2 regions of the Agromyces sp. NPDC058104 genome follow, and region 2 is predicted to be linked to the other one. Evidence: predicted binding sites of a transcription regulator. Region 2 holds the regulator's gene; the other holds the start of a gene.

The links. The regulator HrcA, encoded in region 2, represses chaperone genes, less so after heat shock. The targets are predictions, from matches to a motif close to TTNGCACTCGNNNNNNNCGAGTGCNAA.
Region 1: groL (chaperonin GroEL) is a predicted target of HrcA. The motif match lies at 2,623-2,649, and genes of this name have one in related genera.

What each region holds. Positions count from the first base shown of each region.
Region 1 is NZ_JBHVTD010000001.1:427,704-433,059, forward strand. It holds gene ACFVTH_RS02050 (hypothetical protein) at 1-805, opposite strand, end outside; gene groL (chaperonin GroEL) at 960-2,579, opposite strand; gene ACFVTH_RS02060 (DUF3048 domain-containing protein) at 2,733-3,788, opposite strand; gene ACFVTH_RS02065 (cold-shock protein) at 3,892-4,095, opposite strand; gene ACFVTH_RS02070 (LytR C-terminal domain-containing protein) at 4,300-4,845, opposite strand; gene ACFVTH_RS02075 (DUF3263 domain-containing protein) at 4,873-5,169, opposite strand.
Region 2 is NZ_JBHVTD010000003.1:119,652-125,007, reverse strand. It holds gene ACFVTH_RS14360 (PhoH family protein) at 1-342, opposite strand, end outside; gene ACFVTH_RS14355 (HIT domain-containing protein) at 410-772, opposite strand; gene ACFVTH_RS14350 (16S rRNA (uracil(1498)-N(3))-methyltransferase) at 797-1,531, opposite strand; gene dnaJ (molecular chaperone DnaJ) at 1,545-2,642, opposite strand; gene hrcA (heat-inducible transcriptional repressor HrcA) at 2,694-3,716, opposite strand; gene ACFVTH_RS14335 (DUF4870 domain-containing protein) at 3,897-4,313, shown strand; gene ACFVTH_RS14330 (DUF4870 domain-containing protein) at 4,425-4,805, shown strand; gene hemW (radical SAM family heme chaperone HemW) at 4,802-5,356, opposite strand, start outside.

The DNA of each region.
Region 1 (5,356 bases), on a different contig from region 2:
CGACCCTCGGCCCGTCCCACGAGAGCCCGAACCACAGCTCGGGCAGGCCCGTCACCTCGGTGATCTCCTCGGCCGTCGTGAGCTGCGCGCACTCGTCGATCGTGTTCGTCGAGGTCGGGGGCGTCCACGCCTCACCGGGCGCTCCGCCCGCACCGAGCGCTGCGAGCATCCCGTCGGTCATCGCCGTGAACTCCGCTGCGAGCGAGGCGTCGGTATCTCCGTCTTCCGCCACGATGCCGTGCAGCGCGAGCTCGATCCAGGCGTTCTCCATCCAGCCGTAGAGCTCGCAGAACGCGTCGACCTCGTGGACGACGCACCTCGGGCCCTGCGAACCCGGCCCGTAGCCCGCAGGAATGTCGGGACCCGCGTAGAGGTCCACGTAGGCGAGCGCCTCCGCTTCGCCCTCGGGCAGGAGCTGCAGCCGCACCGTCTGGGCGTCGGCGGCGGGGCCGACCCATGTGGTCGAGGGTCGACCGTCGTCCCACGCGCACGTGAGTGCGCCGAGCTGAGCCGCGGCCGACGCGTCGGGCGAGCTCACCGCACCGAGATCGACGGCAGCGAGCGGCGCCACGCCGTCGCCGAGGAAGGCTTGCAACGACGTCGTCGGCAGGAGGTCCTCGCACCCGGCAGCGAAGCGGGGCGTCGGGGCGTCGACCGGTACGGGCCCGGCAGAGACGCTCGGACTCGGGCTCGGCGTCGGGACGCTTGTGGGCGACGGCGTCTCGGCGACGCATGCGGCGAGGAGCGCGACGGTGGACGCGGCGATGACGAGGGCGAGCCATCGTCGAGGTTCGGGACTCGACATTCGGTCAGCGTATCGTCAGGACGGGGTGTGCCAGGGCAACGTTTCGACAACGGCTCGGCGCTGGTTCGGCATCGTGCACGGGGCGTCCCCGAAACCGACGAAGGGCGCCCCCCGGAGGAGGCGCCCTTCGCGCGATTCGTGTGTCGCGGACTGCTTAGAAGTCCATGCCGCCCGTGGGGTCGCCGGCCGGGACCGGGTTCTTCTCGGGCTTGTCGGCGACGACGGCCTCGGTGGTGAGGAAGAGGCCGGCGATCGAGGCCGCGTTGAGCAGCGCCGAGCGGGTGACCTTCACCGGGTCGTTGATGCCGGCAGCGAGCATGTCGACGTACTCGCCGGTCGCGGCGTTGAGGCCCTGGCCGACCGGGAGGTTGCGCACGCGGTCGACCACGACGCCCGGCTCGAGGCCGGCGTTGAGGGCGATCTGCTTCAGCGGCGCGTCGATCGCGACGCGGACGATGTTCGCACCGGTCGCCTCGTCGCCCGAGACCTCGAGCTTCTCGAAGGCGGTCTTGCCGGCCTGGATGAGCGCGACGCCACCACCGGCGACGATGCCCTCCTCGACGGCGGCCTTCGCGTTGCGGACGGCGTCCTCGATGCGGTGCTTGCGCTCCTTGAGCTCGACCTCGGTCGCCGCGCCCGCCTTGATGACGGCGACGCCGCCGGCGAGCTTGGCGAGGCGCTCCTGGAGCTTCTCGCGGTCGTAGTCGGAGTCGGTGTTGTCGATCTCCTTGCGGATCTGCGCGACGCGGCCGGCGATGGCCTCCTCGTCACCGGCACCCTCGACGATGGTCGTCTCGTCCTTGGTGATGATGACCTTGCGGGCCTGGCCGAGCAGGTCGAGGGTGACGTTCTCGAGCTTGAGGCCGACCTCCTCGGAGATGACCTGGCCGCCGGTGAGGATCGCGATGTCCTGGAGCTGCGCCTTGCGACGGTCGCCGAAGCCGGGGGCCTTGACGGCGACCGACTTGAAGATGCCGCGGATCTTGTTGACGATCAGGGTCGCGAGCGCCTCGCCGTCGACGTCCTCGGCGATGATGAGCAGCTGCTTGCCGGTCTGGATCACCTTGTCGACGATCGGCAGCAGGTCCTTGATGTTCGAGACCTTGCTGTTGACGATCAGGATGTAGGGGTCTTCGAAGACCGCCTCCTGGCGCTCGGGGTCGGTGACGAAGTACGCCGACAGGTAGCCCTTGTCGAAGCGCATGCCCTCGGTCAGCTCGAGCTCGGTGCCGAAGGTGTTCGACTCCTCGACGGTGACGACGCCCTCCTTGCCGACCTTGTCGATCGCCTCGGCGATGAGCGCGCCGATCTGCTCGTCGGCGGCCGAGATCGACGCCGTGGCGGCGATCTCTTCCTTCGTCTCGACGTCCTTCGCGTTCGCGAGGAGCTCGGCCTCGACGGCCTGCACGGCCTTCTCGATGCCGCGCTTGAGCGAGATGGGGTCGGCGCCTGCGGCGACGTTGCGGAGGCCCTCGCGGACGAGCGCCTGGGCGAGGACGACCGAGGTCGTGGTGCCGTCGCCGGCGACGTCGTCGGTCTTCTTGGCGACCTCCTTGACGAGCTCGGCGCCGATCTTCTCGTACGGGTCGTCGAGCTCGATCTCCTTGGCGATCGAGACGCCGTCGTTCGTGATCGTGGGGGCGCCCCACTTCTTCTCGAGCACGACGTTGCGACCGCGCGGGCCGAGGGTCACCTTGACGGCGTCGGCGAGCGTGTTCAGGCCACGCTCGAGGCCGCGGCGGGCCTCCTCATCGAAAGCAATGATCTTTGCCATGTGTGTTTCTCGCCCCTTCTCGGACGTCTTCAAAGATTCGTGATTAGCACTCAAATCACGTGAGTGCTAAGACGATTCTGGCACTCGACCGCCACGAGTGCAAGCGAGCCCGGCGCCCTCGGCGCACGCCCAGCGCGAACAGCGCGGCCGTCGTCAGGGGGTGAACGAGGCGCTGCCGCCCGCGGGCACGAGCTCGATCCAGGTGTTGCCCGGCGCCAGCCGCAGCGGCGAGCCGTCATCGGCCGCGAGGGTGATGGGCGCGGCCGCGGCGTCCTTCGTCCACGTGCCGTGCGCCGTGCGCCCGGCGACCGACACCCAGGCCTCGCCCGAGCCGATGAGCACGGTCTTCGGCACCTCGCCGTAGCGCCAGTCGATGCCGACCTCGAGCGTCACGACGTTCGTCGCCCGCACCCGCGCTCCGCCCTCCTCGACGTCCGCGACCCCCTCCTGCGAGCGCAGCCACGACGAGGAGCCCGCGTCCCAGTCCCACGTCGGTGCGCGCGCCTCCGAGAAGACCAGCGCGATACGGGAGGTCGGCGCGGCGGCGAGCTCGGGGGCGGCGAGCGGATCGGCGGTGCCGTAGTCGAACTGCACGGGCGGGGGCGCGAGCGCAGCGTTGCGCGCCATGGTCTCGGCGGCGTCGAGGATCACGTCGTGCGGACCGGGACGCTCGTCGGCGCGCGAGTACAGGCCGGTCTCGTCGAGGTCGAAGACGACGTTGACGAGCGGCGTCGCCATCATCATCGCGACGAACTGGTCCTGCCCGCCCGAGTAGGCGATCACGCCGCCGAGCGGCGAGGCGATGTCGGGATCCATGGGCCGGATGGAGCGCACCGGCCCGATCGTCGGCGGGAGGTCGGAGTGCCAGACCGCGAGGTAGCGGGTGAGCCCGCCCTCCACGAGCTCCTCGAAGACGAGGTCCGTGCGATTCAGCGCGATCTGCGGGCGCGCGTCCTCGTGGTTGTCGATCTTGGCGGCGAGCGAGGGATGCCTCGGCGCCGCCGGGTCGGTCGGCGTGCCCCGCAGCGGGGAGAACGCCACGGCGAGCGGCTGCGAGCTGCCGACCGGACGCGGCTCGGCCGTCGGCCCGGGCGTCGGGACCGGCTCGGGAGGGCCTGGCTGGCAGCCGGCGAGGAGCAGCGCCGCCACCGCGACGGCGACGAGGCGCATCCCCCGCCGTCGCAAGGCCCGTCGGCCCCCCGTGACCATAGCCACATGCTAGTGACGCTCGGGAATCGACCGACCGCGAACTGCGCCGACACGCCGAACGCGCCGTCGGAGGGACGACGGCGCGTTCGGAATACGCGTGCGCTCAGGCGGGACGAACGGCTTCGGCCTGCGGACCCTTCGATCCCGTGCCGACCTCGAACACGACCTGCTGGCCCTCTTCGAGCACCTTGTACCCGGCCATGTCGATGGCGGAGTAGTGGACGAAGACGTCCTGCCCGTCGCCGTCGACAGTGATGAACCCGTATCCCTTTTCAGCGTTGAACCACTTGACGGTTCCGTTCGCCATGCGTTGCTCCCATGTTGCGGTGTGTGGATCAGCACGTGCCTGTCGCCTGTACCGGGTCGCCCTCGACGCGGGCGAACGAGGCACCTGAGGTACCGGACGTGCACGCGGGCCCGGGCGACCAACTCCAGATAGTCACATCGCGCCGCTCGGACGCAAGGGGGTGCACGTCACGAATGGTCGCAGAATGGCAACGATTCGGCCGGCTCAGCCGGCCGTGGCCTCCGCATAGTCCGAACCGAGCACCAGCACGAGCGGGGTGCCTGTCGCCGCGAAGGTCTCGGAGAGACGCACGTCGGCCTCGGGCAGCAGCGTCGCGACGCCGCGCGCGGCACCCTCGAGGTCGGGCGTGGCGAAGTAGACGACCGTCTCGGTGAGGTCGTTCTCGCTCGCGTTGGCCGTCGCATCCACCGGGACCCCGCCCGCCGTGAGCGTCTCGGCGGCCTTCGCCGCGAGCCCGGCCGTGCCGGTGCCGTTGAGCACCGTCACCTTCACCTCGGGCGAGATCGTGGGCTCGGCGGTCGCCGTCGGCGTCGGCGTCGCGGCCGGATCCGGTCCGCTCGCGGCGTTCAGCCGGTCGTTGAAGACCATGACCCCCGCGATGCCGACGCCGGCGAGCACGACGGTCGCGAGCGCGGCCCAGCCGAACCGGATCCATCGCGCACCGCGCCGGGCGGGCGCACGGTGGGCGCCGACGCGGTCGATGCCGTGCGGGATCGTGTCGAAGCGATCGCGAGGGAACTTCTGCGCCATGGGATCCAGATCGGGTCGGGGCCGGGCTCAGTCGAGCGGTCGGCCGAGGGGAATCGAACGGCTGGAGCGCGCCGCCCGGCGCGCCGATCGCATCCGCTGCAGTCGCTTGACGAGCATCGGATCGTGGCGGAGCGCCGCCGGCGAATCGATGAGCTCGCCGAGAATCCGATAGTAGCGGGCGGCTGAGATGCCGAACTCGTCGCGGATCGCTTCGGCCTTGCGGGCCGGCTGCTGCCAGGCACGGGCCTCGAAGGCGAGCACGCGACGCTGGCGGTCGTCGAGGCCGACGGAGTCGGGCCGGTCCGGCAGACGCTCTGCGCTCATCCGTTCCTCCCGTCGGGCGGTCGACGCACCGCCTTGCAGCACATCCTAGGGAACGCCCGCCGAGAGTGCGCCGAGTGGTCCCGGCGTGTACCGTCGGCCGGAACAGACGGCCGCCGCGCGGCGTTGCACCCGGTGCGGCCGCACGAATGCCCGCGGCCGAGCTGCGACGATTGAACCCGTCGACCCC
Region 2 (5,356 bases):
CGTGTTCTCGTCGATGGCGTCGACGTAGGCGCGCTGGCCCTCGGTCTTCGGCCGGATGCTCTTGCCCCGGCTCGAGACGATGACCTGTCCGAGCAGTTCTGACGGCTTCGCGTCGGGATCGGCGTCGAGCATGCGAGCGGAGCTCCTCACTTCGGTCGGGGTCGGATCCTGGTCGTGGCGCACGAGCTCGAGCAGCTCCTCGATGAGGCGGCGCACGCGGCGGCGTTCGTCGACGTCGCCCCGGATGGAGATCTCGTTGCCCCGGACGTGCACCTCGACGCCCGGGTACTCGCGCTGGACGGTCGTGAGCAGTCGATCCTGCGGGCCGAGCAGGCGCACCATGGCGACGCCGTCGATGCGGAGGCGCTCCTCGTCGGCGCCGGCCTCGGGCGCGTCGGGATCGATCGATTCAGGCTCCGGCAAGTGTGCCCTCCTCGAGGCCGCCGGCGAGGACGTGCGCGTGCACGTGGAAGACGGTCTGACCGGCGGATGCCCCGGTGTTGAACACGAGCCGGAAGTCGCCGTCGGCGAGCTCGGCGGCGATGCCCCGGGCGACCTCGACGAGCTCGGCGAGCAGCTCGGGATCGCCCTCGGCGAGGCCCACGACGTCGCGGTAGTCGGCCGTCTTGGTCGTGACGACCACGTGCACCGGCGCCTGCGGCGCGATGTCGTGGAACGCGATCACCCGGTCGGTCTCCGCGACGATGCGCGCGGGGATCTCGCGCGCGACGATGCGCTCGAAGACGGTCGGTTCAGCGGGCGAGTCGGTCATCACTCCATCGTAGCGAGCGATGGGCTACCACCGCCCGAGCGCCGCGTTGAGCACGGCGATCGCGGCGGGCCCCGCCGTGGAGGTGCGCAGCACCGAGGCGCCGAGGCGCACCGGCTCGGCGCCCGCCGCCGTGAGCTTCGCGAGCTCCTCGGGCGAGATGCCGCCCTCGGGCCCGACCACGAGGGCGAGGTCGCGGCCGTCGGGCCGCAGCTCGGAGAGGGGCGTCGTCGCGGTCGGCTCGAGCAGCAGCATCCGCATGCCCTCGAGACGCGCAGGCAGCTGCGCCGTGGTCGCGACCGGAGACACCTCGGGCAGCCACGAGCGGATCGACTGCTTGACGGCCTCGCGGACGATGCTCGCCCAGCGTGCGCGGCCCTTCTCGGCCTTCGGCCCCTCCCAGCGGGAGACCGACCGGGCCGCCGCCCACGGGACGACGGCGTCGACGCCGAGCTCGGTCGCAGCCTGGACGGCCAGCTCGTCGCGGTCGCCCTTCGCGAGCGCCTGCACGAGCGTGATCGTGATCTCGGGGCGTTCCTCGACGAGCACCTCCTCGGCGAGGAGGGTGAGCTCGCGCGACTCGGTCGCGACGACCTGCCCCCGCACCACGGCCCCGCGGCCGTCGCCGATGGAGATGCGCTCACCCGGTCGTACGCGGGCGACCGTGACGGCGTGGCGCGCCTCGTCGCCCGTGAGCCGGAGCTCGGCGCCGGGCACGAGCCCCCCGAGGTCGAGGGTCTCGTCGAGGTAGAGGCTGCTCATCGTACGGCCCTCGTCAGCCGAGGAAGCGGTCGCGCAGGCGGGCGAAGAGCCCCTGCTGGAAGTGGGTGAGCTCGGGCGAGGGCGACTTCTTTGATGCGGCGAACTGCGAGATGAGGTCGCGCTCCTTCGACGAGAGCTTCGTCGGCGTCACGACCTGGACCCCGATCTTCAGGTCGCCGCGACCGTTGCCGCGGAGGCGCGACACGCCGCGGTCGCGCACGGTGACGACCTCGCCGCTCTGGACGCCGGCCTTCAGCTCGACCTCGACGTCGCCGTCGAGCGCGTGGATCGTGGCATTCGTGCCGAGGATCGCATCGGTCATGGCGACCTCGAGGGTCGCGAGCAGGTCGTCGCCGTTGCGGCTGAACACGTCGTGGTTCTTGACCTTGATCTCGAGGTAGAGGTCGCCGTTGGGACCGCCGGCGGGGCCGGCCTCGCCCGAGCCCGGCATCTGCAGGCGCACGCCCGTGTCGACGCCCGCGGGGATGTCGACGGGGACGGTGCGACGGGCGCGCACGCGACCCTGGCCCTGGCAGGTGACGCACGGCGTCGCGATGATGGTGCCGTAGCCGCGGCAGGTGCCGCACGGGCTCGAGGTCATCACGTTGCCGAGGAGCGAACGCACCTGGCGCTGGATCTGACCCGTGCCGCGGCAGATGTCGCACGTGACGGGCGAGGTGCCCGGCTGGCAGCACGAGCCCTGGCAGGTCTCGCAGCGCACGGCCGTGTCGACCTCGATGTCGCGATGCGTGCCGAAGATCACCTCGTCGAGGCCGACCTCGACGCGGATGAGGGCGTCCTGGCCGCGCTCGCGCCGCGACCGCGGCCCCCGGCTCTGCTGGCCCGCGCCGAAGAAGGTCTCGAAGATGTCGCCGAAGCCGCCGAAGCCCTGGCCGCCGAAGCCGCCCTGGTCGCCGAGGTCGTACTGCTGGCGCTGCTTCGGGTCGGAGAGCACGTCGTACGCGTGCGTCACCTCCTTGAACCGCTCGGACGCCTCGGCACCGGGGTTCACGTCGGGGTGGAGTTCGCGAGCCAGTCGGCGGTACGCCTTCTTGATCTCGTCGGGCGTCGCTTCGCGCGAGACGCCGAGGACCTCGTAGTGGTCGGCCACGGAGGGCTTGTCCTTTCGATTGCGGATGCCGGTCTTGCGACGGGCGGAAGGTCAGCTCTCGCCGAGCGTGCGGGAGAGGTAGCGGGCGACCGCGCGGACGGCGGCCATGCTGTTGGAGTAGTCCATGCGGGTGGGGCCGACGACGCCGAGTCGCGAGATGTCGCGGCCCGGGATCTCGAAGGCGCTCGAGACGATCGAGGTCTCGCCGAGCCCGAACGAGGCGTTCTCGCGACCGATGCGCACCGCGACGGCGTGCTCGTCGCCCGACATCTCGCCGAAGAGCTTGAGGAGCACCACCTGCTCCTCGATCGCCTCGATCACGCCGAGGATCGAGCCCGCGAAGTCCTGCTCGGTGCGCACGAGGTTGGCGGCCCCGGCCACGACGAGCCGGTCGCTGCGCTGCACTCGCGCCTGTTCGGCGAGGGTCGCCGCGAGGGTGTGCAGCACCGCTGCGTGGCGCGGGTCGACGGCGTCGATCTCGCCGGAGAGGAGCGCCGTCGCATCCGCCATGGTGGTGCCCGCGACCAGCTCGTTCAAGCGCAGCCGCAGCTCGGCGAGCGTCGACTCCTCGACGGGCTGCTCGAGCTCGGCGAGCCGCTGCTCGACCTGGCCCGAGTCGGCGATGAGGATGCAGAGCACCCGGTTCGGCGAGAGCGAGACGAGCTCGACGTGGCGGACTCGCGCACTCGCGAAGCTCGGGTACTGCACGACCGCGAGCTGCTTCGTGAGCTGCGAGATGAGGCGCACGGTGCGGGCGAGGAGCTCGTCGAGGTCGCTCGACTCGCCGAGGAATGTCTCGATGGCCTGCCGCTGCGCCGAGCTCAGCGGGCGCACCTCGGTGAGCTGGTCGACGAAGACGCGGTACCCCTTGTCGGTCGGGATGCGACCGGAGGAGGTGTGCGGCGCGGCGATCAGCTCCTCCTCTTCGAGGAGGGCCATGTCGTTGCGGATCGTGGCCGCGGAGACGCCGAACGCGTGACGCTCGACGATGGTCTTCGAGCCGACGGGCTCGCGCGACGCGACGTAGTCCTGCACGATCGCCCGAAGGACCGCGAGACTGCGTTCTGAGGCCATGCCCCGCTCCCTCCGACGACTTAGCACTCGATCTGTCTGACTGCTAATCATATCGCGACATCCGGCGACGACGCCGTTGCCCGCGGCGGTTCGCAGCGCTACCGTATGGATGTCCCGCGAGTCCCCGGGGCCGCGACCCCCTCCCGCACCCGAGTACACCCGAAGCCCGAAAGGCGTGCAATGACCGAGCCCAACCCCCCGCAGCCCGACCCCGCCGGCCAGCCCCAGCCCGCCGCAGCCGGCCCGCTCACGCGCGAGCAGGACCTGCAGTGGGCCTCCTTCGCCCACCTCGGCGGCATCCTCGGGTTCCTGCCCTCGCTGATCATCTGGCTCGTCTTCAAGGACCGCGGCCAGTTCACGAACGTCGAGGCGAAGGAGGCGCTGAACTTCCAGATCACCGCAGCGATCGCGTACGTCGCCATCCTGATCGTGAACTCCGTGCTCTCCGCCGTCACCTTCGGCTTCTGGGCGCTGATCGGGTGGATCCTGCCGCTCGCCCTCTGGGTCGTCGTCATCGTCTTCTCGATCCAGGGCTTCCTCAAGGCGAAGGACGGCAACCACTACCGCTACCCCTTCGCCATCCGGCTCATCAAGTAGCAGCCACCTTTCGAGCGCGCCGCCGGGGCTCTTCCCGCGGCGCGCTCTGCTGTGCCAGCATGACGGTTGACGAAGTCTCGCCTTCGGGCGACCCGAGCAAGGAGAAACCCCATGTCCGACGCCACCCCGCCTCCCCCGCCGGCGAACCCCTACGGCCAGAGCCAGCAGCTGAGCCCGTCAGATGAGAAGCTCTGGGCGACGCTCATCCACATCGGCGGCATCTTCTTCAGCTTCGTGCCCGCCCTCATCGGCTACCTCATCCTGAAGGACAAGGGGCCCTTCGTGCGCGCGCACACCGCGACCGCGCTGAACTTCCAGATCACGATGGCGATCGCCTACGTGGTCGGCATCATCCTGACCTTCGTCCTGATCGGCATCTTCGTGCTGATCGCCGTCGGTGTCGTCACGATCGTGTTCAGCATCATCGCCGCCGTGAAGGCCAACCAGGGCGAGGCATACACCTACCCGCTCGCGATCAAGTTCGTCAGCTAGCCCTCGAGCAGCTGCCGGACCACCGCGTCGGCCAAGAGCCGCCCTCTCCTGGTGAGCGTCAGCACACCCGAGAGGGCGGCTTTCGCGTCGACGAGGCCGTCGGCGATGAGCGCGGCGACGGCGTGCCGCCCGCCCGCGTGCAGGCTCGAGATCTCGAGTCCCTCGCGGATGCGGGTGGAGAGCAGCACGCGCTCGGTCTCACGGGTCGGCCCGTCGAGCACCTCGCGGCCGACGGCCGGCGAGACGCCCGCCGCGATGCGGTCGGCGTACGCGGAGGGATGCTTCGCGTTCCACCAGCGCACGCCGCCGACGTGGCTGTGCGCGCCGGGACCCACGCCCCACCAGTCGTCGCCCCGCCAGTAGCCGAGGTTGTGGCGCGAGCGCTGCGCGGGGCTCGACGCCCAGTTGCTGACCTCGTACCACTCGTACCCGGCCGCCTCGAGCTGCTCGTCGACGAGCTCGTACATGTCGGCCTCGAGGTCGTCGGAGGGCTCGGCGAGCTCGCCGCGGCGGATCTGCCTGGCGAGCTTCGTGCCGTCCTCGACGATGAG